2 regions of the Streptomyces coeruleofuscus genome follow, and region 1 is predicted to be linked to the other one. Evidence: riboswitches for the same ligand, from Rfam matches in the RefSeq annotation. Region 1 holds a riboswitch; the other holds the start of a gene.

The links. Region 1 has a riboswitch for glycine ahead of gcvP (aminomethyl-transferring glycine dehydrogenase). Riboswitches for the same ligand answer to the same signal wherever they lie in the genome.
Region 2: another riboswitch for glycine. It lies ahead of gcvT (glycine cleavage system aminomethyltransferase GcvT); the one in region 1 lies ahead of gcvP (aminomethyl-transferring glycine dehydrogenase).

What each region holds. Positions count from the first base shown of each region.
Region 1 is NZ_BAAASE010000005.1:861,409-876,598, reverse strand. It holds gene ABFX81_RS23425 (DUF881 domain-containing protein) at 1-619, shown strand, start outside; gene ABFX81_RS23420 (FHA domain-containing protein) at 681-1,634, shown strand; gene ftsR (transcriptional regulator FtsR) at 1,686-2,420, shown strand; gene ABFX81_RS23410 (bifunctional nuclease family protein) at 2,505-2,978, shown strand; gene ABFX81_RS23405 (MerR family transcriptional regulator) at 3,299-3,982, shown strand; gene ABFX81_RS23400 (DNA polymerase IV) at 4,114-5,517, shown strand; gene ABFX81_RS23395 (PRC-barrel domain-containing protein) at 5,563-5,937, opposite strand; glycine riboswitch at 6,051-6,146, shown strand; gene gcvP (aminomethyl-transferring glycine dehydrogenase) at 6,322-9,207, shown strand; gene ABFX81_RS23385 (TOBE domain-containing protein) at 9,259-9,678, opposite strand; gene ABFX81_RS23380 (ATP-binding cassette domain-containing protein) at 9,705-10,781, opposite strand; gene modB (molybdate ABC transporter permease subunit) at 10,799-11,617, opposite strand; gene modA (molybdate ABC transporter substrate-binding protein) at 11,626-12,432, opposite strand; gene ABFX81_RS23365 (TOBE domain-containing protein) at 12,588-12,983, opposite strand; gene ABFX81_RS23360 (DUF1707 SHOCT-like domain-containing protein) at 13,112-13,708, shown strand; partial or broken gene ABFX81_RS23355 (APC family permease) at 13,710-15,190, opposite strand, start outside.
Region 2 is NZ_BAAASE010000011.1:273,657-288,846, reverse strand. It holds gene glyA (serine hydroxymethyltransferase) at 1-25, opposite strand, end outside; gene gcvH (glycine cleavage system protein GcvH) at 40-417, opposite strand; gene gcvT (glycine cleavage system aminomethyltransferase GcvT) at 523-1,644, opposite strand; glycine riboswitch at 1,720-1,822, opposite strand; glycine riboswitch at 1,823-1,922, opposite strand; gene ABFX81_RS34930 (AAA family ATPase) at 2,105-2,773, shown strand; gene ABFX81_RS34925 (enhanced serine sensitivity protein SseB C-terminal domain-containing protein) at 2,841-3,635, shown strand; gene ABFX81_RS34920 (enhanced serine sensitivity protein SseB C-terminal domain-containing protein) at 3,792-4,592, shown strand; gene ABFX81_RS34915 (ABC transporter permease subunit) at 4,976-5,974, shown strand; gene ABFX81_RS34910 (ABC transporter substrate-binding protein) at 6,043-7,797, shown strand; gene ABFX81_RS34905 (ABC transporter permease) at 7,879-8,886, shown strand; gene ABFX81_RS34900 (oligopeptide/dipeptide ABC transporter ATP-binding protein) at 8,883-9,977, shown strand; gene ABFX81_RS34895 (dipeptide ABC transporter ATP-binding protein) at 9,974-11,194, shown strand; gene ABFX81_RS34890 (trimeric intracellular cation channel family protein) at 11,265-11,939, shown strand; gene ABFX81_RS34885 (alpha/beta hydrolase-fold protein) at 11,830-13,065, opposite strand; gene ABFX81_RS34880 (acyl-CoA thioesterase domain-containing protein) at 13,201-14,061, shown strand; gene ABFX81_RS34875 (TIGR03086 family metal-binding protein) at 14,048-14,632, opposite strand; gene ABFX81_RS34870 (WYL domain-containing protein) at 14,734-15,190, shown strand, end outside.

The DNA of each region.
Region 1 (15,190 bases):
CGTGCAGGTGGCCTCGAACAGCGACAGTGACAGCGCGCTGCGCGGGGCGCGTCAGGAAGATCTTGTCCGCATCCTCGATGAACTGGATGACCGTACGCAGCGTCTTGAGGACGAGAAGCAGGGCCTCGAGAAGCAGCGTGACGAGCTGGAGAACAGCTCGGACCAGGCCGAGGAGGCCCGGAAGCAGACCATCGAGAAGGAGAGGCAACTCGGCATCCTGGCGGGCACGGTGGCCGCGCAGGGGCCCGGCATCACCATGACCATCGAGGACACGAAGGGGACGGTCGAAGCGGACATGCTGCTCGACGCGGTCCAGGAGCTGCGCGCGGCGGGTGCCGAGGCGATCCAGGTGAACGGCGTGCGGGTCGTCGCGGGCACGTATCTGACGGACTCCGGCAAGGGTGTGAGCGTCGACGGGAACAAGATCAACGCGCCCTATCGTTTCAAGGTCATCGGCAAGCCGCAGGACCTCGAGCCGGCGCTCAACATCCCCGGAGGCGTGGTGCAGACTCTCGAGAAGGAACAGGCCACGGTCACCATCGAGCGGTCGACCAAGATCGTCGTGGACGCCTTGCGGGCGGTGAAGCGGCCTGACTACGCTCGGTCGTCCTCCCAGTGAAGCGGGGGTGCATGGGCGACGTCGGGCGAGGGCATGAGGTTGCGGGGGGTCGGCGCACCGATTGGGTGGTGCGTGGTGGAAACTGTCTGGTGCAGACGGACGTTGTCAGGATGTCCGGGTCGGTCAGAGTGTTCAGTCAGGGTTCGTCCTGCCCCACGGGCGGGTCTGTTTCGGTCAAGGGGAATCGCCCGTGAAGTTGTTTGCGAAGTTGTTCGGCAAGAGCGCGCGAGAAGGCAGCGACAACGCGACCGCCCGCCATCGCGCACAGCCTGACGCGGAGGGCCAGCGGCCGCTGTTCCGGGACCAGGTCGGTGGCCCGGGCGGTGACGTTTCCGGAGGTCAGGGCGCGCCGTCGGTTGACCCTGCGCAGCCCGGCGGCATAGGTTTCGGGCAACCGTCAACCTCAGGTACGGGTGGTGGGTTTTCCGACCCGTATGCGTCCAATGCCCCCGGTGGGCAGCCGCGGCAGGAGGATCCGATGTCGGCCCTGGTGTGTACGAGGTGCGGTAACCGCAACGCGGAGAACAGCCGCTTCTGCTCGAACTGCGGCGCGCCGCTGCGGGCGGGGGCGACGCCGGAGCGTCCGTCCGAGACGACCTCCACGATCTCCATCTCCGGTCTCGAGGCCTACGACAGCGAGACGACCGGACAGACGCCGATGCCGACGCTGTCCCCCGAGGCGCAGGCGGCCGTCGACGCGCTGCCGCTGGGGTCCGCGCTCCTGGTCGTGCGCCGCGGGCCGAACTCGGGCAGCCGCTTCCTGCTGGACGGCGATCTGACCACGGCCGGGCGCCATCCGCAGAGCGACATCTTCCTGGACGACGTGACCGTCTCCCGGCGTCATGTGGAGTTCCGCCGAGGTCAGGACGGTTCCTTCACGGTGGCCGACGTGGGCAGCCTGAACGGCACGTACGTGAACCGCGAGCGGATCGACCAGGTCGCCCTGAACAACGGCGACGAGGTGCAGATCGGCAAGTACCGGCTGGTCTTCTACGCCAGCCAGCGGGGCTACTGACCGGATTCCGTCCGGGGAACCCCGCGAAGGTCCGTCCGTCAGGGAAGGTCCATGCTTCAAACACCGAGCGGCGGTGCCGGGCACGGCGCCGCCGCCACGGACAGGCTGATGAGCATCGGCACGGTGCTGAACGTGCTGCGCGACGAGTTTCCCGAAGTCACCATCTCCAAGATCCGTTTCCTGGAGGCTGAGGGGCTCATCGAGCCGCAGCGGACTCCGTCGGGATATCGCAAGTTCAGCGCACACGACGTCGAGCGTCTCGGGCACGTCCTGAGGATGCAGCGGGACCACTATCTGCCCCTGAAGGTGATCCGCGAGCACCTGGAGGCCATGGAGCGCGGTGAGGCCGTCCAGCTGCCGGCGCTGGGGCGTCAGCGTGACGGCGACACGGTGCCCGAGACTTCCGAGGCGCCCACGGCGGCCAGGATCGGGCGCGAGGAGCTGCTCGCCGCCGCCGGTGTCGGCGAGGAGGAGCTCAGGGAGTGGGAGTCGTACGGGCTCGTCACCCCGCTGGAGAACGGCGTGTACGACGCCGAGGCGGCCACGGTGGCCTCGCTGATCGCCGAGTTGGGGCGCTTCGGGATCGAGCCGCGGCACCTGCGGGTGATGAAGGCCGCCGCCGACCGCGAGGCCGGGCTCGTGGACCAGGTGGTGGCCCCGTTGAAGCGGCACCGGAATCCGCAGACCAGGGCTCATGCGGAGGACCGCACCAGGGAGCTGGCGGGGCTCACGGTGAAGCTGCACGCCGCTCTGGTGCAGACGGCGCTCGGGGTCCGGCTGCCCTGAGACGGCTGGTCGCGGAGGGCCGGATCAGGCACCCGTTCCCGGCCCGACTACCCAAACATCCCGAGCACGGCCTAGGGTTACTGTGTGAACGAGCTCGATGTCGTAGGTGTCCGGGTGGAAATGCCCTCCAACCAACCGATCGTGCTGCTGCGTGAAGTGGGAGGCGACCGTTACCTCCCCATCTGGATCGGACCGGGGGAGGCGACGGCGATCGCCTTCGCCCAGCAGGGCATGGCTCCTGCGCGGCCGCTGACCCACGACCTGTTCAAGGACGTGCTGGAAGCCGTCGGCCAGGAGCTCACTGAAGTGCGCATCACGGACCTGCGTGAGGGCGTCTTCTACGCGGAGCTGGTCTTCGCCAGCGGCGTCGAGGTGAGCGCCCGCCCGTCCGACGCCATAGCGCTGGCCCTGCGCACCGGTACGCCGATCTACGGCAGTGACACGGTGCTCGACGACGCCGGTATCGCGATCCCGGACGAGCAGGAGGACGAAGTGGAGAAGTTCCGCGAGTTCCTCGACCAGATCTCCCCGGAGGACTTCGGCAGCAGTAGCCAGTGAGCTCCGCATTCCGGTAAGAGCCGGATGGCGAGGAGTATCAGTGGTCGGTGAGACGTCTGGGCGGCCCGGCGGACGATGTGGTCCGCGGCGGGGCCGCCCGCCGCATGTACGGCGGGCGGGCGAATTGCCCGCATGTGCCGCAGGCGAGTGAGAGCGTCACACGGCCCGTATCGGAGGCATTCGGCTAGCCTTTCCCCGCGGTGGGGCACGGGAAACCACTCTTAGGGTGATTATCACTCGGCGTGGCGAGTGTGGCGATCGTTGACGCACCCCTGGTGACTGCCTACCGTCGAGAAGGCAGGTCAAGGACGGAGGTCGGCGTGAGAAGCAGCGGCGACGGTACGGCTGGGGGCGGCCCCGAGCGCAGTCTCAGGGCGAGCGGTCCGTACCCTCCCCCGGGCTCACGGCTCCGCCCGAGCGGGGGGTGTCCCCAGCCCGGCGGCGTGGCTGATCACGCTCCGCAGCGACCGACGGCCGTGCCGAGCAGCGGAGGGACGACGTCCATGGCGTCCGAGCAGATCGGCTATCGCGGGCCCACGGCCTGCGCGGCCGCCGGCATCACCTACCGGCAGCTGGACTACTGGGCCCGCACGGGCCTCGTCGAGCCGAGCGTGCGTCCCGCCTACGGGTCGGGGACGCAGCGGCTGTACAGCTTCCGGGACGTCGTCGTCCTGAAGATCGTCAAGCGGTTCCTCGACACCGGGGTCTCGCTCCAGAACATCCGCACGGCCGTCCAGCATCTCCGAGAACGCGGTTTCCGCGACCTGGAGCGGATGACGCTGATGAGCGACGGGGCGACGGTCTACGAGTGCACCTCGCCGGACGAGGTCCACGCCCTGCTCCAAGGGGGCCAGGGCGTCTTCGGGATCGCCGTGGGCGTGGTGTGGCGGGATGTCGAGAGCGCACTGTCCCAGCTGCACGGGGAGCGGATCGACACCGGCGAGACGCTGGTCGGGTCCAACCCGGGGGACGAGCTGGCGCGGCGGCGGAACCGGGCCGTCTGAGCGTCCGGCGGTGCGGTGCCCCTGCGGTCGTTGCGAGCGGGACGCTTCCGCGCCGGACTGAAAGCGGTTTCCCCGGAGGCGTCGGGGCGGTTGTCCGGGCGTTGTCAGTGGCGTAGGGCAGCATCGGAGATGTGAGAACCGCGCCCACGATCCTGCATCTCGACATGGATGCCTTCTTCGCCTCGGTGGAGCAGGCGTCCAAGCCGAGTCTGCGCGGGAAGGCCGTCGTCGTGGGCGGGCTGGGGCCGCGGGGCGTCGTGGCCACGGCGTCGTACGAGGCCAGGGTCTTCGGTGTGCATTCGGCGATGCCTATGGGGCAGGCCAGGCGACTCGCGCCCAACGCCGCGTATCTCGTGCCGCGCTTCGGCTTCTACAAGGCGATCAGCGAGCGGGTGATGGAGCTGCTGCGGGTGTTGTCGCCGCTGGTGGAGCCGCTGAGCCTGGACGAGGCGTTCGTGGACCTGGAGGCCGGGGGAGCGGCCTGGGACGAGCAGTCGGCGCGGCTGGTCGGGGCGCGGCTGCGCGCGGACATACGCGCCGTCACGGGGCTCACGGGCTCGGTCGGGCTCGCCGCCTCCAAGATGCTGGCGAAGATCGCCTCGGAGCAGGCCAAGCCCGACGGGCTGGTGGTGATCGAGCCGGGGACCGAGCGGGCGATGCTGGGGCCCATGTCGGTGCGGACACTGCCGGGGGTCGGGCCGGCGACGGGCGACCATCTGCGCCGGGCCGGGATCACCACGATCGAGGAGATCGTCGAGGCGGGCGAGGACGAACTGGTCCGGCTGCTGGGGAAGTCGCACGGGCACGGCCTGTACGCCATGGCGCTCGCGCGGGACGACCGGCCGGTGGTGGCGGAGCGGGAGGCGAAGTCGGTGTCGGTCGAGGACACCTACGACGTGGACATCCACGACCGGGTGCGGGTCGGTCTCGAGGTGCAGCGGCTCGCCGACCGGTGCGTGCGGCGGCTGCGCGGGGCCGGCCTGTCCGGGCGAACGATCGTGCTGAAGGTGCGGCGGTACGACTTCTCGACGCTCACCCGGTCCGAGACGCTGCGCGGTCCGACGGACGATCCCGCGGTGATCCGCGAGGCGGCGGCCCGGTTGCTCGACTCGGTCGACACGACGGGCGGTGTGCGGCTGCTCGGAGTGGGTGTCAGCGGGCTCGCCGACTACACCCAGGAGGATCTCTTCGCGCAGGCGGCGGGGGAGCGGACGGAGGCGCGGGGGCCCGTCGAGGAGCCTGCCGCGGCGCCGGCCGAGGAGCAGCCGGCGCTCGCCGAGCGGCGGTGGCCCGCCGGGCACGACGTGCGGCACGCCGCGTTCGGGCACGGGTGGGTGCAGGGCAGCGGTCTGGGGCGGGTCACCGTGCGGTTCGAGACGCCCGGCTCGGAGCCCGGGCGGGTGCGCACCTTCCGGGTCGACGATCCGGATCTGGAGCCCGCGGATCCATTGCCGTTGGTTTTATCGAGACCGGAGGGCGGCCGCGGGCCGGAGGGCGGGTCCGGAGCTGTGGGGCTGCGGTCCGCCGCTCCTTAGACGGCTGGACGGCCGGGCGGCTTGGCTGGAGGGCTTGGCGGTGCTTCAAGCCGTCTCGTCCGTGCCTGCCAGTTTGCCGAAGTCGTGGTCCGCGAGCGGGGTAGGTGCGGCGACGTCCAGGCCGTAGTGGTGGTAGAGCTGGAGTTCCTGTTCCGGGGACAGGTGGCGGCCCACGCCGAAATCGGGGGCGTCCTTGATCAGGGCGCGCTCGAAGGGCACGTGAAGGGCGCCGTCGATCAGCTCACTCGGCTCGAGTGGGACGAAAGCGTCCCGGCTGAACAAGCCGGTCCGTATGGCCGCCCACTCCGGTTCGCCGGTGGCGTCGTCGAGGTAGACCTCGTCGATCGTGCCGATCCTGGTTCCGTTGCGGTCGAACGCCTTGCGGCCGATCAGGTTGCGCGGATCGATATCGGTTCGCACGGGCCCTCCACGTGGTCGCAACTCATCCGTAAACACCACAAAACGGCACAATCGGGGAGGCGGCCACTCGAAGGTACGTGCGTTGGCCGCGCTGGTACGCTGGCAGCGGCTGCTGACCCCGTGCGGGAGAGTCCTCCAGACACCATCGGAGGCGCCGAAGGAGCAAATCCTCCCCGGAATCTCTCAGGCTCACGTACCGCACGGACGAGGTCACTCTGGAAAGCAGAGCGGGTGTCGACGGCTTCCGCTCTCACCGACGGTGAAAGCCGGAGGCCTTCGGGCGATCCGGTGAAGCTCTCAGGTCGAGATGACAGAGGGGGAGGCCGTTCGGGTACCCGTGCCGTGGTGCCCCTCGAAGGTCGTGTCGACCAGGAGGCCTCCGTAATGACCGCCCACCGCATTCCGCTCTCCGAGCTCGAAGAGGCAGTTCCCTTCGAGCAGCGCCACATCGGCCCCGACCACGAGGCCCGCGCCAAGATGCTCGCGCAGGTCGGCTACGGCTCGCTGGACGAGCTCACGGCCGCAGCGGTCCCGGCCGTGATCAAGAGCGCCGAGGCGCTGGACCTGCCGGGTGCCCGCAGCGAGGCCGAGGTGATCGCCGAGCTGCGCTCCCTCGCCGACCGCAACCAGGTCCTCGACTCCATGATCGGGATCGGGTACCACGGCACCTTCACGCCGCCGGTCATCATGCGCAACGTCATGGAGAACCCGGCCTGGTACACGGCCTACACGCCGTACCAGCCGGAGATCTCGCAGGGACGGCTCGAGGCGCTGCTCAACTTCCAGACCATGGTCGCCGACCTGACCGGACTGCCGACATCCGGTGCCTCGCTGCTCGACGAGGGCACCGCGGCCGCCGAGGCCATGGCGTTGTCGCGGCGGCTCGGCAAGAACAAGAGGGGCCTGTTCCTGGTCGACGCGGACGCGCTGCCGCAGACCATCGCCGTCATCCAGACCCGGGCCGAGCCGGCCGGCGTCGAGGTAGTCGTCGCCGACCTCGGCGAGGGCATCCCCGCCGGAATCGCCGACCGCGAGATCAACGGCGTGCTGATCCAGTACCCGGGCGCCTCCGGAGCCGTACGGGACATCAAGCCGGTCATCGACCAGGCGCACGAGCTCGGGGCGCTCGTCACCGTCGCCGCCGATCTGCTCGCGCTGACGCTGCTGAAGTCGCCCGGTGAGCTCGGCGCGGACATCGCCGTCGGGACGACGCAGCGCTTCGGTGTGCCGATGGGCTTCGGCGGTCCCCACGCCGGCTACATGGCGGTCCAGGAGAAGATGGCGCGCAGCCTGCCCGGGCGGCTCGTCGGCGTGTCCGTGGACGCCGACGGGAACAGGGCGTACCGGCTGGCTCTCCAGACGCGTGAGCAGCACATTCGCCGCGAGAAGGCCACCAGCAACATCTGCACAGCCCAGGTGCTGCTCGCCGTCATGGCCGGCATGTACGCCGTCTACCACGGCCCGGAGGGCCTGAAGGGCATCGCGCGGCGCACCCACCGGTACGCCACGGTTCTCGCCGCCGGACTCGCGAACGGCGGGGTCGAGGTCGTGCACGGCTCCTACTTCGACACGCTGACCGTGCGCGTCGAGGGCCGGGCCGCCGACGTCGTGGCCGCCGCGCGGGAGAACGGAGTCAACCTCCGTCTCGTCGACGCCGACCACGTCTCGATCGCCTGCGACGAGACCACCACGCGGGCCCAGCTGCGTGCCGTATGGGCCGCCTTCGGTGTCGAGGGGGTCATCGAGGCGCTGGACGCGGCCACCGAGGACGGGCTTCCCGGCGCGCTGCTGCGGACCGACGAGTACCTGACGCACCCCGTCTTCCACCAGCACCGCTCCGAGACGGCCATGCTGCGCTACCTGCGCCGGCTGGCCGACCGCGACTACGCGCTCGACCGGGGCATGATCCCGCTGGGCTCCTGCACCATGAAGCTCAACGCGACCACGGAGATGGAGCCGGTCACCTGGCCCGAGTTCGGGCAGCTGCACCCCTTCGCGCCCGCCGAGCAGGCCGGGGGCTACCTCACGCTCATCCACGAGCTGGAGGACCGTCTCGCCGAGGTCACCGGGTACGACAAGGTGTCCCTCCAGCCGAACGCCGGGTCGCAGGGCGAGCTGGCCGGTCTGCTCGCCGTACGCGGGTACCACCGGGCCAACGGGGACGAGCAGCGCACGGTGTGCCTGATCCCGTCGTCCGCGCACGGGACCAACGCCGCCAGCGCGGTGATGGCGGGCATGAAGGTCGTAGTCGTGAAGACCGCCGAGGACGGCGAGATCGACGTCGAGGACCTGCGGGCGAAGATCGAGCAGTACCGCGACGAGCTGTCGGTGCTGATGATCACCTACCCGTCCACCCACGGTGTGTTCGAGGAGCACGTCGCCGACATCTGCGCGCAGGTGCACGAGGCGGGCGGGCAGGTCTACGTCGACGGGGCCAACCTCAACGCGCTCGTGGGGCTCGCCAAGCCGGGGCACTTCGGCGGTGACGTCTCGCACCTGAACCTGCACAAGACCTTCTGCATCCCGCACGGCGGCGGTGGTCCCGGCGTCGGTCCGGTGGCGGTGCGTGAGCACCTCGCGCCGTACCTGCCCAACCACCCGCTCCAGCCCGAGGCGGGCCCGGAGACGGGGGTCGGCCCCATCTCCGCGGCACCGTGGGGTTCCGCCGGGATCCTGCCGATCTCCTGGGCGTACGTCCGGCTCATGGGCGGCGAGGGGCTGAAGCGGGCCACGCAGGTCGCGGTGCTCAGCGCCAACTACATCGCCAAGCGGCTGGAGCCGCACTACCCCGTGCTCTACACCGGTCCCGGCGGGCTCGTCGCGCACGAGTGCATCATCGACCTGCGGCCGCTGACCAAGGCGACCGGTGTGAGCGTCGACGACGTCGCCAAGCGGCTGATCGACTACGGCTTCCACGCGCCGACGATGTCGTTCCCGGTGGCCGGGACGCTGATGATCGAGCCGACCGAGTCGGAGGACCTGGCCGAGCTGGACCGGTTCTGCGAGGCGATGATCGCCATCCGGGCGGAGATCGAGAAGGTCGGCTCCGGAGCGTGGCCCGCTGACGACAACCCGCTGCGGGGCGCCCCGCACACCGCCGGGACGCTCGCCGGGGACTGGGAGCACGCCTACAGCCGTGAGGAGGCCGTCTTCCCGGCCGGGGTCTCGGTCGCCGACAAGTACTGGCCGCCGGTGCGCCGGATCGACCAGGCCTTCGGTGACCGGAACCTGGTCTGCTCCTGCCCGCCGCTGGACGCGTACGAGGACTGACCTGCCGGATCGGTCGCAGGGGAGGGGCTCCGCGGTGCGGGGCCCCTCCCGTCATTCGGCGGCGAGGGACACCTCGGTCGACTTGATCAGGGCGACGACGGGGGTCCCCGCCGACAGGGCGAGGTCGTCGGCGGCGTCCCTGGTGATCGCGGCGGTCAGCTCGCCGCCCTCGACGGTGACCCGGACGGACGCCATGGCGTCGCCGGTCGCGATGTCCGTGACCGTGCCGGGGAGCCGGTTGCGGATGGACAGGCCCTCGACGGGGGCGGTGGCCAGCGAGACCTCCGTCGACTTCACCAGGGCGCGCACGGCGGCGCCCGGCGCGAGACCGAGGTCGTCCGCCGCCTCGCGGGTGATCGCCGCGGTGAGGGCCTGGCCGCCGGTGAGGCGGACCCTGACCGTCGCCATGACCTCGCCCGGCGTGACGGCGGTGACGGTGCCGGGCAGCTGGTTGCGGATGCTCAGGCTCATGGGGGCACGGTAGCCCGGCGAGTACCTTATGCCGGGTATGCGTGCGTTTGCGTCGCCTTGACCGTCGCCCAGACCGGGGCGCCGGGATGCAGGTCGAGTTCGGCCGCGGCGACCGTGGTGAGGTCGGCGGTCAGAGGGAGTTCGCCGGTGAGGTCCGCTCGGATCTGGTCGCCGTGCGTCTCCAGTCCGGTGACCTCGCAGTGCCAGAGGTTGCGGGCGCTGGAGCCCGTGGGACGGTCGCGGTACAGGGTCACCGCCCCGGGCGGGAACGCCACGAAGACCGGGCCGGAGAGCTCTTCCGTGGTCGTGATGGCCGGGCCCGCGTCGAGCCGGACGGCGTGGCCCTCGGCCAGTCCCCGGTAGAGGTTGAGGCCGACGAGCCGGGCGATGTAGTCCGTGCGGGGGTGGCGGGCGATGTGGGAGGGCGCGCCCTCCTGGACGACGTGGCCGTGCTCGACGACGACCAGGCGGTCGGCCAGCACCATGGCGTCCAGCGGGTCGTGCGTGACGAGGACGGCCACGGCCTCGAACTCGGCGAGGTGGCGCCGGAGCTGAGCACGCACCTCCAGACGGGTGCGGGCGTCGAGCGCGGCGAGGGGTTCGTCCAGGAGCAGCAGCCGGGGCCGGGTGGCCAGGGCCCGGGCCACGGCCACGCGCTGGGCCTGACCACCGGAGAGACGGCGGGGCTTGGCGCCGGCGTGGTCGGCCAGGCCCATACGGTCCAGCCATACGGCGGCCCGGGCACGGGCCTCGGCCTTGCTCGCGCCCCGGCAGCGCGGACCGAAGGCGACGTTGTCCAGGGCGGTCAGATGGGGGAAGAGCAGGTAGTCCTGGAAGACGACGCCGACGGGGCGGGACTCGGGCGGCATGGCGTCCAGCCGGGTGCCGTCCAGCCGTAGGTGACCCGACGTGAGGGGCGTGAGCCCCGCGAGGGCGCGCAGGGCCGTCGTCTTGCCGGCGCCGTTCGGGCCGAGCAGGGCGACGACGTCCCCGGGGGCGGCGGTGAGTGCGACGTCCAGGCGGAAGGTGCCGCGGTCGACGACGAGGTGGGCGTCGAGGCCTTCGGTGAGGACGCCGGTCGTGGTGCCGTCGAGGTCGGTCATGAGGGTTCGTCCAGGGGTCAGGAGGCCGTCATCCAGCGGTCTCGCAGCGCTGCCAGTACGGCGATGGACACCGCCAGCAGGACCAGGCTGAGGGCGATCGCCGCTGCCGGGTCGTTCTGGAGGGCCAGGTAGACCGCCAGGGGCATGGTCTGGGTGCGGCCCGGGAAGTTGCCCGCGAAGGTGATCGTCGCGCCGAACTCGCCCAGGGCCCGGGCCCAGGCCAGTACGGCACCGGCCGCGATGCCGGGTGCGATCAGCGGCAGGGTGACCCGGCGGAACGCGGTGAAGCGGGAGGCGCCCAGGGTGGCGGCCGCCTCCTCGTAGCGCGGGTCGGCGGCGCGCAGGGTGCCCTCCACGCTGATGACGAGGAACGGCATCGCCACGAACGTCTCGGCGAGGACGACACCCGTCGTGGTGAAGGGCAGGGTGATCCCGAACCAGGAGTCGAGCCACTGTCCGATGACGCCGTTGCGTCCGAAGGCGAGCAGCAGGGCCACGCCGCCCACCACCGGCGGCAGTACCAACGGCAGTGTCACCAGGGCCCGTACGAAGCCCCGGCCGGGGAACCGCGTGCGGGCCAGCAGCCAGGCCAGGGGCACGCCGACGACGAGGCTCAGCACCGTCGCCGCCGTGGCGCACAGGAGTGACAGCCGGAGTGCATCCCACACCTCGGCGCTCGTCAACTGCTCGGGGAGGCTGCGCCAGGGCGCCCGTACGAGCAGGGCGATCAGGGGAAGGAGCAGGAACGCCAGGCCGACCAGGGCGGGCACCAGCAGGGGAATCGGCACCGGCCGGCTCCGACCGCGGTGGCGATCGCGGCGGGGTCGGCTCTCCAGGGTGTCGGTCACGGCTCGAGGAACCCGGCCCGGGACAGCACCTTCTGGCCCTCGGCGGACCTCACCAGTGCCATGAACGCCTTCGCCGTCCCGGGGTTGGGGGCGTTCTTGAGCAGGGCTATCGGATAGTCGTTGACGGCCTGGGCCGACTCGGGGAAGTCCACGCCCTCCACCTTGTCACCCGCCGCCCGCACGTCGGTCTTGTAGACGACGGCGGCGTCGGCCTCCTTCAGCTCCACCTTGGTCAGGGCGCTCTTGACGTCCTGCTCGTACGAGACGGGGGTGAGCTTCACACCGCCGGCGTCCAGCGCCTTCCGGGCGGCGGTACCGCACGGCACGCTCTCGTCGCACAGGACGACCTTCAGGCCGGGCTTGGTGAGGTCTTTGAGGGAGGAGATCCGGGCGGGGTTGCCCGGCAGCGTGGCGATCTCCAGCCGGTTGCGGACGAAGGTGGCCGGCGAGCCCGCCGCGTCCTGCCTGTCCGTCACGATCTCCATGGTCTTGGTGCTGGCGGCGGCGAAGACATCGGCCGGGGCGCCGCCGGTGATGCTGGCGGCGAGGGTGTCGCTGCCGCCGAAGTTGAAGGTGACCTTCGTGCCCGGGTGCTCCTTCTCGAACCGCTCGCCCAGGGTCTTGAAGCTCTCCTCCAGGGAGGCCGCGGCGAAGACCGTGACCGTGCCGGAGGGTTTCGCCGAGGAGGAGCCCGCGTCCGTGCCCGGGTCGGACGAGGAGCAGGCGCTCAGAGTCAGCAGCGCGGCCGCGGACGCACCGGCGACCTGGAGGATCCGGCGTGTCCGGTGCGCGGAACGGGTCATCTCGGGGCCACTCCCTCTGTGCGCGGTGGAAGAGCCCGCAGGGACCCTCCAGTACGCCGATCATACTGGCGCATCTGCGAGGTGGAAGTCTGCTGTGGCATCGCATGAGCCAGGATGAAGGGGCCTCTGGGTGCGTATGTGCGTTCCTACGGGCCTCAGGTACGGTCGATGTGGACGTTCGTCGACTTCACACGGGCCGTCGCCTCCATACCGACCTCCAGGCCCAGTTCCTCGACGGCCTCGCGGGTGAGCAGGGAGACCAGCCGGTGCGGGCCGGCTTGGATCTCCACCTGGGCGGCGACGTCACCGAGCTTGATCGCGGTGACGATGCCGGGGAAGGCGTTGCGGGCCGAGGTGTACGGGGTGTCCTCCTCGACGGTGCCGGACCTGGCGAGTTCGACCGAGAAGGCGGCCAGGTCCCGTCCGTCGACGAGCCGCCGTCCGGCCTCGTCGCGATGGGTGGTGATGCGGCCCGCGTCCGCCCAGCGCCGGGCGGTGTCCGGGCTCACTCCGAGCAGTCGTGCTGCCTGGCCGATCGTGTAGGACTGCATGCCGGTCACGATAGGGGCGCGGGGCGGGAACGGCGGATGCGGGGTTGGCCGTTGGGTATAACGCGATATAGCGTTAGTCGTCGAGTGGGTGGGCCGTGTGCCGCGCCCGGGGAGATCGGGGACATGTGATGGCGGGGGACCTCTCGCGTACCGGCGGAGCGCTCGAGATGAGGGCCTCGCACGCGGACCGGGACCGGATCGTGGACGTGCTGCGCGTCGCCGCGGGTGATGGCCGGCTGACCTCGGAGGAGCTCGACGAGCGGCTGGAGGCCGCGCTGTCCGCCCGTACGGTGGGCGAGCTGGCCGTGCTGACCGTGGATCTGCCCGAGGTGGTGGGCGAGATTCCCGTCGAGGACCAGGAGGTCGTCCGGATCGAGCAGGAGGGGTCCTCGACCCGGCGTGGTGACGGCTGGGTGGTGCCCCGGCGCCTGGAGATCCGATCGGCCTGGGGCGAGGTGACGCTCGACTTCACCGACGCGGTGATCACGCGGGACACACTGCACATCGACCTGGACATGCGGGCCGGCGCCCTGAAGCTGCTGACCCGGCCGGGGGTCGTGGTGGACACCGGCGCGCTGGTGACGAACTACTCCCAGATCAAGGCGCGTCGGGCCGCCGACGCCCCGGTCGTGCTGCGCGTGCGGATCACCGGCGAGATCGATTACGGGCAGATCGTGGTCCGTCCGCCCCGAAGGGGCTTCGGCCGGCGCAGACCGACGGCCTGACTCAGCCCACGTGCACCTTCGGCCGTCGCTTGCGGTCCGGTTCCGCCTCGCGCAGGACCTCGCGGGTCACGGGGGCGACCTCGCCCTGGCCGAACAGGAAGAAGCGCAGGAGGTTGGCGAAGGGGCCGCCTTCGGTCCACTCGAAGTAGATGTGCGGGGTGCGGCCGGTCAGGTCGCGGACGTACAGGAGGAGCGCGGCGAGGGCGTTGGGGACGGAGGCGGACTCCAGGGTCAGGACGCGGTAGCGGCCGTGGAGCACCTCGCCGCGTACGGCCAGGCCCGCCTCGAAATCGGACGGGTCGGTGACCGTCACCTCGACGAAGACGAAGTCCTCCTGTCCGGGCACGTCGTTGTCGTGCCGGATCTGCTCGATCTTGTCGCGGTACTCCCGGATGTCGCGCCGGTCGGGCTCATTGGCGATGAACCGCATCCTGCGGCTGGCCATGTCCCGGACGAAACGTTCCGCCATGGGGTCGAGCGTCACGCTGGTCACGCGGAGCTCGAACGACCGGGCCAGCCGTGACAGCAGGGAGACGAGGATGATGCCGGCGATGAAGCAGGCGCCGATCTTCACGCCGTCCGGGCGCTCGATGACGTTCGCCACGGTCGTGTAGAGGAACACCGCGGAGATGACCGCGAAGGCGATGGTCCAGTTCCGCTGCCCGGCCTTGTGGGCGGCGATGGTCACCGCGATCGCGGCGGAGCTGATGAGGACCAGCACACCGGTGGCGTAGGCGCCGCCCTGCGCGTTGACGTCGGCGTCGAAGATCCAGGTGACCAGGAAGGCGATCAGGGTGAAGACGATGACCATGGGGCGGACGGCCCTGGCCCAGTGCGGGGCCATGCCGTAGCGGGGCAGGTAGCGCGGCATCAGATTGAGCAGACCTGCCATCGCGGAGGCGCCGCGAACCACAGGATGGCGATCGTCGAGATGTCGTAGACGGTGCCGAAGGCGTTGCCCAGGTAGTCGTGCGCCAGATAGGCCAGCGCGCGTCCGTTGGCCTGGCCGCCCGCCTCGAACTCCTTCTCGGGGATGAGGAGGGTGGTGATGAAGCTGGTGGTGATCAGAAAGCCGCTCATGATGAGGGCGGCCGTGGTGAGCAGCTTCTTCGTGTCGCGGATGCGGCCGGTCGGCCGTTCCTCCGTGTCGTCCGGGTCGCCCTTGACGTGCGGCATCACGGCGACGCCGGTCTCGAACCCGGACAGCCCGAGCGCCAGTTTCGGGAAGACGAGCAGGGCCACACCGACCATGACGAAGACATTGCCGTGCTGGGTGGTGAGGGCACCGGCCCAGTCGGTGACGACATGGCCCGCGGTGACCACGTGGTAGAGGCCGACGGCCACCACGACCACGTTGAGCGCGAGGTAGGCGCCCACCAGGGCGACCGCGACGCCGATCGCCTCCAGGAAGCCCTTGAGGAACACCGCGCCGAGCAGCGCCACCAGGACGAGCGTGATCAGCAGCTGCTTGTCGTGCAGGAC
Region 2 (15,190 bases), on a different contig from region 1:
GCAGGGGTGTGTTCAGGACGGACATACGGCTACGACTCCTCAGCCGGCTGAGAACGCGGTGTACTCGTCGGCGGAGAGCAGGTCGCCCGGCTCGTCCGTGACCCGCACCTTGAACAGCCAGCCGCCCTCGAAGGGGGCCGAGTTCACCAGCGACGGGTCGTTCACGACGTCCTCGTTGACCTCGGTGACCTCACCGGAGACGGGGGAGTAGAGGTCGGACACCGACTTGGTCGACTCCAGCTCGCCGCAGGTCTCGCCCGCGGACACGGAGTCACCGACCTCGGGGAGCTGGACGAAGACCACGTCGCCGAGCGCGTTGGCCGCGTGCTCCGTGATGCCGACCGTCGCGACGCCGTCCTCGGCGGCCGACAGCCACTCGTGCTCCTTGCTGTAACGCAGCTGCTGGGGGTTGCTCATGGCCTGGATTCTCCTGTACGCGCGGGAGTGCTTTGTTGACGGGGGGACTGCTGTGAGCTGGAACGACGGACCACGGGAACGCTTGCCGCGGCCCCGGGCCAGTGTCTACTTCTGCCGCTTGTAGAACGGCAGCGCCACGACCTCGTACGGCTCGTGACTGCCCCGGATGTCCACGCCCACGCCGGGCGTGCCGGGCGCTGCGTGCGCGGCGTCGACGTACGCCATCGCGATCGGCTTGCCGAGGGTGGGGGAGGGGGCGCCGGAGGTGACCTCGCCGATCACCTCGCCGCCGGCCACGACCGCGTACCCGGCGCGCGGGACCCGGCGGCCCTCGGCGACGAGCCCGACCAGGACGCGCGGCGGGTTCTGCTCGGCGCGGGCGGCGGCCTCCCGCAGGGCCTCGCGCCCCACGAAGTCGCCCTCCTTCTCGAACTTCACCACGCGGCCGAGCCCGGCGTCGAAGGGCGTCAGGGAGGTGCTCAGCTCGTGCCCGTACAGCGGCATGCCCGCCTCAAGGCGCAGCGTGTCGCGGCAGGACAGTCCGCAGGGGACCAGTCCGGCGCCCTCGCCCGCCTTGGTCAGGGCCTGCCACAGCTCGACCGCGTGCTCCGGCTTCACGAACAGCTCGAAGCCGTCCTCGCCGGTGTAGCCGGTGCGGGCGATCAGGGCCGGGACGCCCGCGACCGTGCCCGGCAGACCGGCGTAGTACTTCAGCCCGTCGAGGTCGGCGTCGGTGAGGGACTTCAGGATCCCCGGGGACTGGGGCCCCTGCACGGCGATCAGCGCGTAGGCGTCCCGGTCGTCGCGCACCTCGGCGTCGAAGCCAGCGGAACGTTCCGCCAGGGCGTCCAGCACGACCTGGGCGTTGGAGGCGTTGGCGACGACCATGTACTCGGTCTCGCCCAGCCGGTAGACGATCAGGTCGTCGAGGATGCCGCCGTCGGCCCGGCAGATCATGGTGTACCGGGCGCGGCCGGGCTTGACGCCGCCGATGTTGCCCACCAGGGCGTGGTCGAGGAGGGCGGCGGCCTGCGGACCGGTGACGGTGATCTCCCCCATGTGGGAGAGGTCGAACAGCCCGGCCTTCGTGCGCACGGCGTTGTGCTCGTCGCGCTCGGAGCCGTAGCGCAGGGGCATGTCCCAGCCGGCGAAGTCGGTCATCGTCGCGCCGAGCGAACGATGCAGGGCATCGAGCGCGGTGTGGCGGAGTTCTCCTGTGCTGCTCATCGGTCGGTCGTCTCCCAGGGCAATGGGGGTACCTCCCGCGCGAGCTCGTTCGAGCGTGGGGGAGGGCGAGGTCGTTCCTCCCCATCTGTCATCGGAACCTGAGAGGTTCGCCATGAAGGGACATGGCTTGCACCTTGGGTGGGACCACCGAGGACGGCGGCCCGCTTTTCAGATGTGCCTCGCCCGCGCGGTAACGGGGCCTGAGAGATTCAAGGGAGGGACTTGCTCCTTCGGCGCCCCAGCGTCAGTGGTGCTGGGGACTCTCCCGCGCGGATTCAAACGGCCGGTATGCAGTTGGCGCGCACATCATTGCACGCATCGTCGCGGGGTGGCAGGGGCACCACCCTGTAGCAGGCCTGTTGCAGGAAGAGGACTAAAACCAGAGACATCGGGCATTACCTTCTCTTTACACTCGGCGGGGATGGGACTCCACACCTGGCCCCAGGGGAGGACGATCACGGTGAACAGGACCACCGCGTACGCCACGACATCGGGCGTCGCGCTGCCCGAGCAGCCGGCCGCTCCGGCACGGGCGGCCTGCGGCCCGCTGCCGGTGCCGGTCGTCCGCGATCTGCGCGAGCGCGCCGGCCGCAGCCCGCACGCGCTGCTCTTCGGCCCCCGCGACCTCGTCGTGGTCACGGGCCTGCCCGGCAGCGGCAAGTCCACGCTGATGCGGCGCACCGTGCCCGGCCGGCGCATCGACTCCCAGGACACCCGCGACCGCTGGGACGGCCGCATGCCGCGCCTCCTGCCGTACGCGGTCTACCGGCCGCTCGTCCGCCTCGCCCACTACACCGGGCTGCGCCGCGCCCTGCGCACCGGAGAGGGCGTCGTCGTGCACGACTGCGGCACCCAGGCCTGGGTCCGCCGCTGGCTGGCCCGCGAGGCGCGCCGCCGGGGCGGCGCCCTGCATCTGCTCATGCTCGACGTCACCCCCGAGGAGGCCCTGGCCGGCCAGCGCGACCGCGGCCGCGGTGTCTCGCGGTACGCGTTCCTGCGCCACCGCGCGGCGACCACCCGTCTGCTGCGCGCCGTGGAGCGGGGCGAACTGCCCGCCGGCTGCGGTTCGGCGATCCTCGTCGACCGGGACGCGGCGGACACCCTGCGCCGGATCGGGTTCACCGGCTGACCGCGGGCGGCCGGGGAGACGCTAGCCTTTTGAGCCACAGCAGTGGTTCCAGGCAGGCGGTAGGCAGATGGACTTCCCGGCGGACTTCTCCGCGGACTTCCCGGCGCACACGCAGACCCACCCGCACGGCGGATGGCCAGGCAACGAACTGGAGGAGGTGCTCTCGGCCTCCCTCGGCGCCGGGCCGTCGGCCGGCGGGCGGATCGTCGAGGTGCTCGGCCGGAGTTTCGTCTGGGTCCCCCTGCCGAGCGGCGGCGGCCCGCAGAGCGGCCCCCTCGACCTGCCCGGCATCGAGATCGAGGGCCAGGCGTACGTACCGGTGTTCAGCTCCGAGGAGCAGTTCCGCCAGGTCGTCGGCTCCCACATGTCGTACACCATCGCGCCCGCCGTGGAGTTCGCCCGCGGTCTGCCCCCGCACGCCGGGATAGCCGTCAACCCGGGCGGCGTGGTCGGCATACCGCTCCCGCCGCCCGCCGTGGCCGAGCTCTGCCGGGCCGGCCGGACCCCCCTGGACGGCCCCGCGAGCGGCGGCCGGGTCCGCCTCTTCGAGCCCGACTGGCAGGACGACCCGGTGGACTTCCTCGCCGCCGCCTCCGCCGAGTTCGAGGCGATCGGCGTCGTCGTCACCGCCCGCCGCTGCCTCGCCGCGATCGAGACCGCCGACCCGGTGATGTTCGTGGGCGTCGAACTCTCCCAGTGGGAAGGCGACCTGCGGGCCCTCCCCCTGGACGCCCTGTCCCGGGCCGTGACCGGTTCCCCGGCCCCGTGGCCGGTCAACCTGGTCCTCCTGGACGTGGCGGAGGACCCCGTGGGCGCGTGGATGCGGGAGCGAGTGCGCCCGTTCTACCAAAGGGTTCACTAGCAGATCTTTCACAGGGTTCACCGGCAGACGCTCCCAGGAGTGAGGCACGCGACCGGTCACGGCCCGACCCGCACCCGCAGGACGAGGCAAGTCCCGAGTCGGCGGGCGGGCTTAAGCTAGGTCACGGTCGAGGCGTTGTACGAAGGGGCGGTAAAGGTGAGCGCGAGCGGCACGGCCGCGGCCGGACAGGTCGAGCACATGCTGCGCCAGGTCACGCCCGGGCGTTACGACGCCTACGAGGCACTCCTGCGCGCGCTCGCGACCCCGCACTCCGGCCAGATCTGGATGCTCCTCTGGCACGGCCAGGCGGGCTCCCCCGACGCCCAGTACGGGAACATGGAGGTCGACGGCTACGGCTACGCCCCCTGTGTGACCTCCGCCCAGGAACTCTCGGCCAGCGGCTGGAACCGCAGTTACGAGGTGGTCGACGGAGTCGACGTCGCCCGCGCCCTCTACCCCGACCACTACGGCCTCTGGCTCAACCCGCACGCCCCCGGCGGCGGCGTCGGCATCCCCTGGCTCGACCTGCGCCGGATCGCCACGGGCCTGGACCGCCAGCCCGCCGGCCCGCTGCGGCTGTCCGAACCCGCCATCGAGATCCCGCAGTTCTACGCCCTGCTCGCGCAGAACGCCCACCGCACCCCGGCCGTCCGCTCGCTGCGCCGGGCCTGGGTGCAGCCCGCGCTGGGCGCGCCGTATCTCGCCATCGGACTGGATGTGTACGACACCTCCCCGCCGGCCGTGGATTCCGTGCGCGCGATGATGCAGCAGTCCCTCGGTGCCGTGCCGGACGGGCTGCCCGTCTCCACCGTCGCCATGTCCGACGAACACGACCCGGTCGCCATGTGGCTGCGCAAGAGCGCCCGCCCCTTCTACGACCGTGAGGCCCACGCCACGGCCCCCGTCCAGGCCCCGGCCTCCGGCTACGGCTTCCCCCCGGCCCAGGGCAGGTACTGACCCGGCCCGCACCGGCCGTTGCCGCACCGGCCGTCGCCGCCCGGTCGGCCGGCCCGCGGGAGCAGGCGCTTTGCCCGCAATGCGCAGGTTTCAACGCCATATCGTCCGGACCACGTGCCCGCGTGTCCGGATAACGGAATCCCCCAGTCGGCATCACGGTTGCGCATACTTTCTCCACCAGGCCTGGCGTGTGATCGTGAGCGCGTTGAAGACTCGCCTCTCAGGCGCGAGGCCGTCGATCCTGTGAGCGATACCAAGCGAGGGATCGGCCTGACGGTGGCCGCACCATCTGCGGACGCCACGCCATAGCCAAAGTGGATAAAGCCGCCGAAAACGGTGGGCAAGGGGGCCGGTAACCACCGGCGAGAAGGGGCAGGGCACTTGTGACGGCACCGATCGAGACCACCGGATCGCAGGCCGAGGCCCAGCCGGAGGCCGTGCTGGCGGGTGTGAAGTCCCAGAACATCGAGGGCCGGTCTCTCGGGCAGATCGCCTGGACCCGCTTCAAGCGCGACAAGGTGGCGGTGGCGGGCGGCGTCGTCGTCGTGCTGCTCATCCTGACGGCCGCCCTGTCCCGCCCGCTGCAGTCGCTGCTGGGCCTCGACCCCAACGCCTTCCACCAGGACCTCATCGACCCCAACACCACGCTGCCCAAGGGCGACTTCGGCGGCATGAGCTGGGACCACCCGCTCGGTGTGGAGCCGAAGTTCGGGCGTGACATCTTCGCCCGCATCCTGGAGGGCTCCTGGGTCTCCCTCGTCGTCGCCTTCGGAGCGACGGTGCTGTCCAATGTGATCGGCACCGTGCTCGGCCTGATCGCGGGCTACTACGGCGGGCGCGTCGACGCGGTCATCAGCCGGCTCATGGACACCTTCCTCGCCTTCCCGCTGCTGCTCTTCGCCATCGCCATCTCGGCGACGCTCCAGGGCGGCGCCTTCGGGCTCGAGGGCCTCCCGCTGCACATCCTCGTGCTGATCTTCGTCATCGGCTTCTTCAACTGGCCCTACATGGGCCGCATCGTCCGCGGCCAGACGCTGGCGCTGCGCGAGCGGGAGTTCGTCGACGCCTCCCGGGGGATGGGCGCTTCGGGGCCGTACATCCTCTTCAAGGAGCTGCTGCCGAACCTGGTCGCGCCGATCATCGTCTATTCGACGCTGCTCATCCCGACCAACATCCTCTTCGAGGCCTCCCTCAGCTTCCTGGGCGTGGGCATCCAGCCGCCGCAGGCGTCGTGGGGCGGCATGCTCAACCAGGCCGTCGACTTCTTCGAGGTCGATCCGCAGTACATGCTCGTGCCCGGTCTCGCCATCTTCATCACCGTACTGGCCTTCAACCTCCTCGGTGACGGCCTCCGGGACGCTCTCGACCCCCGCAGCCGCTGACGTCTGCGGTCGCGGCCGGTGCCGCGTCCAGCCCAAGTGTTCAACTTCAGAAGGGGAATCCGACCATCATGCGAAGGTCAGCAATTGCCGTCGCCGCGGCCCTCAGCAGTGCCAGCCTCGTGCTGGCGGGCTGCAGCAAGGCCGACGACAACGGCGACGACGGCGGCAGCAAGGCCACCGCCGACGCCGCCACGAAGTCGGTCGTGAACGCCTCTACGGAGAAGGGCGGCACGGTCACCTACGCGATGTCCGACGTCCCGGACTCGTTCGACCCGGGCAACACGTACTACGCGTACATGTACAACTTCAGCCGCCTCTACGCGCGTCCGCTGCTCACCTTCAAGCCGGCTCCCGGCGAGAAGGGCAACGAGATCGTGCCGGACCTCGCGGAGTCCAAGGGCAAGTCGTCCGACGGCGGCAAGACCTGGACGTACAAGCTCCGCCAGGGCGTGAAGTACGAGGACGGCACCGAGGTCACCTCGGCGGACGTCAAGTACGCGGTGGAGCGCTCGAACTTCGCCCGTGACGTGCTCTCCCTCGGCCCGAACTACTTCGCCCAGTTCCTGGACGGCGGCGACAAGTACAAGGGCCCGTACAAGGACAAGAGCGACAAGGGCCTGGCGTCGATCGAGACGCCGGACAAGCACACGATCACCTTCAAGCTCAAGCAGCCGTTCACGGACTTCGACTACCTGGTCACCGCCCCGCAGACGGCTCCGGTGCCGAAGGCCAAGGACACCGGCGTCGACTACACCAAGAAGATCGTCTCCTCCGGCTCGTACAAGTTCCAGAGCTACGAGGAGGGCAAGTCGGTCACCCTGGTGCGCAACCCCGAGTGGGACGCCAAGACCGACCCGCTGCGCAAGCAGTACCCGGACAAGATCGTGGTCAACCTGAAGGTCAACCAGGCCACGATCGACAAGGACCTGATGGCCGGCACCACCACCGTCGACCTCGCGGGCCGCGGCGTGGACACGCAGACCCAGGCCCAGCTGCTCAACAACAAGGACAAGAAGGCCAACACCGACAACACCTACGGTGGCCGTCTCGTCTACGCGGCGCTCAACACCACGGTCAAGCCGTTCGACAACGCCGAGTGCCGCAAGGCCGTGCAGTACGCCATCGACAAGGTGGCCGTGCAGACCGCGCAGGGCGGCCCGGTCCGCGGTGACATCGCCTCCACGGTCCTGCCGCCGGACGTGATCGGCTACCAGAAGTTCGACTCCTACGCCACCCAGGGCAACAAGGGTGACGCCACCAAGGCCAAGGGGCACCTGAAGGCCTGTGGCCAGGAGAAGGGCTTCAAGACCTACATCTCCGCGCGCAGCGACCGTCAGCAGGAGGTCGACGCGGCCACGGCGATCATCGACTCGCTGAAGAAGGTCGGCATCAACGCCGAGATGAAGCAGTACCCGTCCGGCAAGTACTTCACGGACTACGCCGGTGTCCCCGCCTTCGCCAAGAAGCAGAAGATCGGCATCATGATGATGCAGTGGGGTGCCGACTGGCCGACCGGCTACGGCTTCCTGAACCAGATCCTCAACGGCAAGGCCATCAGCACCTCCGGCAACACGAACCTGTCGTCGTTCGACAACGCCGAGGTCAACAAGCTGCTCGACGAGGCCATCCAGAACCCCGACGAGTCGGCGCGCAACGCCGCCTACGCCGAGGTCGACAAGAAGACGATGGACGAGGCCGTCATCGTGCCGCTGACCTACTTCAAGGTCTTGCTGTACCGCTCGCCGAACGCCACCAACGTGGTCTCCTCGGCCGCCTGGAGCGGTCAGTACGACGCCCTCAACCTCGGTACGACCAAGAAGTAGCGCGAAGAGCAGCCCTGGAAGGCAGGTGAAGGCATTGGCGCCCGTGGGATTCACCCCCCGCGGGCGCCGGCGCCGGTCCCCGTGATCTCGTACATCATCCGCCGGGCGATCGCGGCAGTGATCCTGCTGCTGGTCGTCACCGCGGTCACCTTCGGCATCTTCTTCCTGCTGCCGAGACTGGCCGGGCAGAGTCCCGACCAGCTGGCCGCCCAGTACATCGGAAAGAACCCCTCGCCCGAGGACATCCTGGCGGTCAAGCAGAACCTCGGGCTCGACAAGCCGGTCTACGAGCAGTACTGGGAGTTCATCAAGGGGATCGTCTCCGGCGCCACCTACAACCTCGGCCCGACCACGGCCAAGTGTGAAATGCCCTGCTTCGGCTACTCCTTCAAGAACCACATCGAGGTCTGGCCGCAGCTCGTGGACCGGCTTCCGGTGACCATCTCCCTGGCCGCGGGCGCCGCCGTGCTGTGGCTGCTGTCGGGTGTCGCCGCCGGTGTGATCTCCGCGCTCAAGCCGGGCTCGTTCTTCGACCGCGCCGCGATGGGCGTGGCCCTGGCCGGTGTGTCGCTCCCCATGTTCTTCACCGGCCAGCTGGCCCTGCTCGTCTTCAGCTATCAGCTGGACATCTTCGGGCGGACCTATGTGCCGTTCACCGAGAACCCGTCCCAGTGGGCCAACACCCTGTTCCTGCCGTGGTGTTCGCTGGCCCTGCTGTACTCGGCCATCTACGCACGGCTCACCCGGTCCGGCATGCTCGAAACCATGAACGAGGACTTCATCCGCACCGCTCGGGCCAAGGGCCTGAAGGAGCGCAAGGTCGTCGTCAAGCACGGCCTGCGGGCGGCGCTCACGCCGATCGTGACGGTCTTCGGCATGGACATCGGCCTGCTGCTCGGTGGCGCGGTGATCACCGAGTCGGTGTTCTCCCTGCCCGGCATCGGCCAGTACGCCGTTCAGGCCATCACCGACAACGACCTGCCGCCGATCCTGGGCGTCACCCTGCTGGCGGCCTTCTTCGTCGTGCTCTGCAACCTGGTGGTGGACGTGCTGTACGCCACCGTCGACCCGCGGGTGAGGCTCTCGTGACCGAACTGACCAAGACCGGGGCCGCCGTGGGCGAGCCGACGAGCAGCGGGGAGGTCCCCCGGGCGTTCCTCGATGTGCGCGACCTCAAGGTGCACTTCCCGACCGACGACGGCCTGGTCAAGTCCGTCGACGGGCTCTCCTTCCAGCTGGAGAAGGGCCAGACCCTCGGCATAGTGGGTGAGTCCGGCTCCGGCAAGTCGGTGACCTCGCTGGCCATCATGGGCCTGCACCGCCTCGGCAACCGCGGCAAGAACGTGCGGATGTCCGGCGAGATCTGGCTCGACGGCAAGGAACTCGTCTCGGCCAGCCCCGACGAGGTGCGCCGGCTGCGCGGCCATGACATGGCGATGATCTTCCAGGACCCGCTGTCCGCGATGCACCCGTACTACACGGTCGGCAACCAGATCGTCGAGGCGTACCGGGTCCACCACGACGTCGACAAGAAGACCGCCCGCAGGCGCGCCGTCGAACTCCTCGACCGGGTCGGCATCCCCGAGCCCGACAAGCGCGTCAACAGCTACCCGCACGAGTTCTCCGGCGGCATGCGCCAGCGCGCCATGATCGCCATGGCGCTGGTCAACAACCCCGAGCTGCTGATCGCGGACGAGCCGACCACCGCGCTCGACGTGACCGTGCAGGCGCAGATCCTCGACCTGATCCGGGACCTGCAGAAGGAGTTCGGCTCCGCGGTCATCATCATCACGCACGACCTCGGCGTGGTCGCCGAGATCGCCGACGACATCCTCGTGATGTACGGCGGGCGCTGCGTGGAACGCGGTCCGGTCGACACGATCTTCTACGAGCCGCAGCACCCCTACACCTGGGGCCTGCTCGGCTCGATGCCGCGGATCGACCGTGAGCAGACCGACCGGCTCATCCCGGTCAAGGGTCAGCCGCCCAGCCTCATCAACGTCCCCTCGGGGTGCGCGTTCAACCCGCGCTGTCCGTACGCGGACGTCCCCAAGGGCGGGATCACCCGCACCGAGCGGCCCGAGCTGCGCGAGGTGGGTGGCAGGCACTTCACCGCCTGCCACCTGCCGCAGGAGGACCGCACCCGGATCTGGAACGAAGAGATTGCGCCGAAGCTGTGAGCGAGACCGAAACCCGGGCAGGGACGACGGCCGTGACCGACGACGATGACAAACCGCTGCTCAAGGTCGAGGGACTGGTCAAGCACTTCCCCATCAAGAAGGGCCTGCTCCAGCGGCAGGTCGGGGCGGTCAAGGCCGTGGACGGCATCGACTTCGAGGTGCGCCGCGGGGAGACCCTCGGCGTCGTCGGCGAGTCCGGCTGCGGCAAGTCGACCATGGGCCGTCTCATCACCCGGCTGCTCGAACCCAGCGGCGGGAAGATCGAGTTCGACGGTACGGACATCACGCACCTCGGCACGAGCGGCATGCGCCCGCTCCGCCGCGACGTGCAGATGATCTTCCAGGACCCGTACGGCTCGCTGAACCCCCGGCACACCATCGGCACCATCGTCTCGGCGCCGTTCAGGCTCCAGGGCGTGGAGCCCGAGGGCGGCGTCAAGCAGGAGGTCCAGCGCCTCCTGGAGCTGGTGGGCCTGAGCCCCGAGCACTACAACCGCTACCCGCACGAGTTCTCCGGCGGTCAGCGCCAGCGCATCGGCATCGCCCGGGCCCTGGCCCTGAAGCCGCGGATGGTCGTGGCCGACGAGCCGGTCTCCGCGCTCGACGTGTCGATCCAGGCGCAGGTCGTGAACCTGATGGACGACCTCCAGGACGAACTCGGCCTGACGTACGTGATCATCGCGCACGACCTGTCGGTCGTCCGGCACGTCTCGGACCGGATCGCGGTGATGTATCTCGGCAAGATCGTCGAGCTGGCCGACCGCGACTCGCTGTACGCCAGTCCGATGCACCCGTACACCAAGGCCCTGCTGTCCGCGGTGCCTATCCCGGACCCCCGGCGCAGGGCGGCCAAGAGCGAGCGCATCCTGCTCAGGGGCGACGTACCCTCGCCGATCGCCCCGCCGAGCGGGTGCCGCTTCCACACCCGGTGCTGGAAGGCCACGCAGATCTGCAAGAGCACCGAGCCGCCGCTGATCGAGCTGCGGCCCGGCCAGCGCGTCGCCTGCCACCACCCGGAGAACTTCGAGGACCAGGCACCGCAGGACACCGTTCTGCTGTCCGCCGCGAAGGAGGCGGCGGCACTGGTCGCCGACGAGGTGCTGGCCGAGTCGGCGCAGACGTCGGCGGCGGTGGCGGCGGAGGCCTCCGCGAAGGAAGCGGAAGGCTCCGCCTCCAAGGAGCCCGGGGAGACGTCCAAGGAGCCCGGGGACAAGTGACCCAGCCCTGCCAGAGCGCCTCTGCCTTGACAATTAAGGCAGAGGCGCTCTGGCAGGTAAAAATGTTCGGGTGCTCCAGCAACTGTTCAGCCCCTCCGTCCAGCACACGCTCGACCTGATCGGCATCTTCGTCTTCGCCATTTCCGGCGCCCTGCTGGCCGTGCGCAAGAACTTCGACGTGTTCGGCATCGCCGTGCTCGCCGAGGTCACCGCGCTGGGCGGCGGGCTCTTCCGTGACCTGGTCATCGGGGCCGTGCCGCCCGCCGCCTTCACGGACCTGGGGTACTTCCTCACCCCGCTGCTCGCCACGCTCCTCGTCTTCTTCCTGCACCCGCAGGTGGAGCGCATCCAGGTCGCCGTGAACGTCTTCGACGCGGCCGGCCTCGGCCTGTTCTGCGTCGCCGGCACCATCAAGGCGTACGAGTACGGGCTCGGCCTGACCGCCTCCGCCGGCCTGGGGCTGACCACCGCGGTGGGCGGCGGTGTGCTGCGGGACGTCCTCGCCAACGAGGTGCCCTCGCTGCTGCGCTGGGACCGCGACCTCTACGCGGTCCCGGCGATCGTCGGCGCCGCCCTGGTCGCCCTGTGCATCCGCTACGACGCCCTGAACCCGCTCACCAGCAGCCTCGCGGTCGTCACCGCCTTCGTACTGCGCCTGCTCGCCATGCGGTTCCACTGGCGAGCTCCGCGGGCCTGGCACCGGCGGTCGACGGTGAGCGAGGAGGAGCAGCCCGTCCTGCCGTGACGTGGCCGCGGCCGGTCACCTCCGTCAGCCAGCGGAACGCCGGGACCACCTGCGGCCGCCACAGCGCCATGGTGTGACCGCCCGCGCTCCTCGGGATGTACACCACGTGCACGGTCGTCGGCGCCTTCGCGGTCTGTTCCAGGGCGACGGCCGCCTCGTAGCCGTCGTGCGGCTGGCCGGAGAGGTAGAGCGAGATGCGCGGCGGGACGGGCGCCCCGCGCAGCAGCAGACAGGGGTTGTTCTCGGCCCGGAGGGCGGGGTTCTGCGCGGCGAGCGAGGCGCGTTCGCCGATCGGGTCGTTGTAGCCGGACAGGCTGACGGCGGCCCGGTAGCGGTCGGGGTGGGCGACGGCGAGCTTGGCCGCGCAGTGCGCCCCGGCCGAGTAGCCGGCCACCGCCCAGCCCCGCGGGGCGGACTCGGCGCGGAAGTTGTCCATGACCATCATCGGCACGTCGACGCTCAGCCAGGTGTCGGCGTCGACGGTGCCCGGGATGTTGGCGCAGCCGGTGTCCACCCCGGCCAGCAGGTTGGTGCGCGGCGCGACCAGGATGAACGGGGCGACCTGCCCGTCCCGCATCAGCGGCTCCAGCTGCTCGTGCGCGTGCAGCGAGCCGAACCAGGCCTTCGCCGAGCCGGGATAGCCGGGCAGCAGCTCCACGACCGGGAACTCGTGGTGCCGGTAGGCCGGTTCGTCGTACTGCGGCGGGAGCCAGACGTAGACCTCGGCGTTCACACCCGACACCCGGCCCTCGAGCTGGGTGACCCGTACCCCGCCGGCCGCGCCCATGCCGGGGCCGGTGGCCGGCCGGAAGGTCTGGCGCACTTTCGGCAGCCGCTTCAGGGCGATGCCTCCGGTGCCGTCGGCGCCCAGGTCGGCCGCCTGCTGCACGTGGTCGCCGGTGCCGAGCAGGTCGGCCCAGTTGTCGTACAGGTTGTCGGCGTTGTTGACCAGCGTGAAGACCAGCGCGACGGCGGTTCCCTGGGCGAACAGCAGCATCAGCGCGCGCGTCGCGGTGCGCAGGGCGCGGGGACCGCGGACGCGCGACCACAGGACGAGCGGCAGCGCCGGAGCGACGACCGACAGCGCGATCAGCGTGTAGAGGAACGGAGTCCCGGTGAGGCTCATGTCTCGTCAGAGGGACGGACGGTCCTCCGGGTTTACGGACGAGTGCGGACACTTACCGAGAAATTGCCTACACCTCACCCAAGACGGAACTGACCAAAGCTACCGCTTAGTAGTCAGTTCTTGTACTGTTCAGCCATGTCAGAAGCAGCCACCGCACCCGCCGTCCGGGCCACGATCGGCGACAGCGAGTTCGACCGCGACACCGCGCTCACCCGGCGCGCGCCCGGCGTCTACGACATCGACCTCTCCGCCGGCTGGACGATCATCAGCGCCGTCAACGGCGGCTATCTGCTGGCCGTCCTGGGCCGCGCGCTCGCGGACACCCTGCCGCACGCCGACCCCTTCACCGTCTCGGCGCACTACCTGACCGCGTCGCAGCCCGGCCCGGCGGTCGTCCGCACGGACACCGTCCGCACCGGCCGGACCCTGTCGACCGGCCAGGCCTCCCTCTTCCAGTACGACGACGAGGGCCGCGAGGTCGAACGCATCCGCGTCCTCGCCTCCTACGGCGACCTGGACGCCCTGCCCGACGACGTCCGCACGACGGCCCAGCCGCCCGCGATCCCGCCGCTGGAGCACTGCTTCGGCCCGGAGGACGGGCCCGCCCCCGTCGACGGCAGCTCGGCGATCGCCGACCGTCTGATGCTCAAGCTCGACCCGTCGACCCTGGGCTGGGCCCTCGGGCAGCCCTCCGGCAAGGGCGAGATGCGGGCCTGGTTCGGGCTCGCGGACGGCCGCGACCACGACCCGCTCTCCCTGCTGCTGGCGGTGGACGCCCTGCCGCCCACCGCCTTCGAACTCGGGCTGAAGGGCTGGGTGCCCACCGTCGAGCTGACCGTGCACGTCCGCTGCCGCCCGGCGCCGGGCCCGCTGCGCGTGTCGATCACCACCCGCAATCTCGCCGGCGGCTTCCTGGAGGAGGACGCCGAGGTGTGGGACAGCGCCGACCGGCTGGTGGCGCAGTCCCGTCAGCTCGCCCGGGTCAGGCTCGGCTGAGCGGCTCGCGCCCCAGCCAGGCCGCCAGCCTGCCGTAGGCGTCGGCGCCCTCGGGGGCCGGCCGGGCCGTGGCGAACGGCGTGTTCTCGTCCCGCTGTTCGTCCGGCAGCATGCGCTGGGCGACGGTCAGCGCGAACTCGGCGAGCTCCTGGTCGAGTTCACGCGGACGCCCCAGGGCCTCGGACAGGTCCCAGGTGTGGGTCACCGTCTCCAGGACGTAGGCCGACAGGGCGGCCCGGCCGGGCATCTCGCCGAACGGCAGGCGCACCACCGCGTCCAGCCGGTCGTCGCCCGCCCAGGCCTTCACGGCCCGGATCCTGGCCTCGTCGTACGCGGCCGTCCAGCCGTCGTCCGGGACGCCCTCGGCGAACGGCCGCACGGCGTTCGCGTCACCGCCCTCGGCGACGACGGCCACCCGGTGGGTCGCGCCGGTGAGATGGCTCAGCAGGGCGCGCACGTCGAACTCGGTACACGGCGTGGATCCGTCGAGCTGCTCCGCGCGGACGGACCGGACGAGCTCGGCGGCCTGCTCCGCGGCACGGCCGAACAGCGGACGGGGGTCGTTGGTCATGAGACTCCTCCTGAGTGCGTGGACAGGAGGAGCATGGCCGGAAAACCTGACATCCGCCGTCAACATTTGCCCGGGCCCCCGCACGCCACGATGCTGATGCCGTGAAGTCCGACCGCCTGCTGTCGATCCTGCTGCTCCTCCAGACCCGCGGCCGGGTCCCGGCGCGCGAACTCGCCGAGCGGCTAGAGGTGTCGGTCCGCACCGTCTACCGCGACGTCGAGGCCCTGTCGGCCGCCGGTGTCCCGGTCTACGCCGAACGCGGCCGGCACGGCGGCATCGAACTGCTCGCCGGTTTCCGCACGGACGTCACGGGCCTGACCGCCGACGAGTCCCGCGCGCTGTTCGTCCTGGCCGGGCAGGGCGCGCACGCCGCACTCGGCCTGGACGCGGCGTTCGGCTCCGCCCTGCGCAAGGTGATGGCCGCGCTGCCGGCTCCGCACCGCCCGGCCGCCGAGACGGTCTCCCGTCGCATCCTCGTCGACGCCACCCGCTGGCGCGGCGGGCCGCGACCGGCCGTCGACCTGGAGGTGCTGCGCGACGCGGTCTTCGCCGACCGCA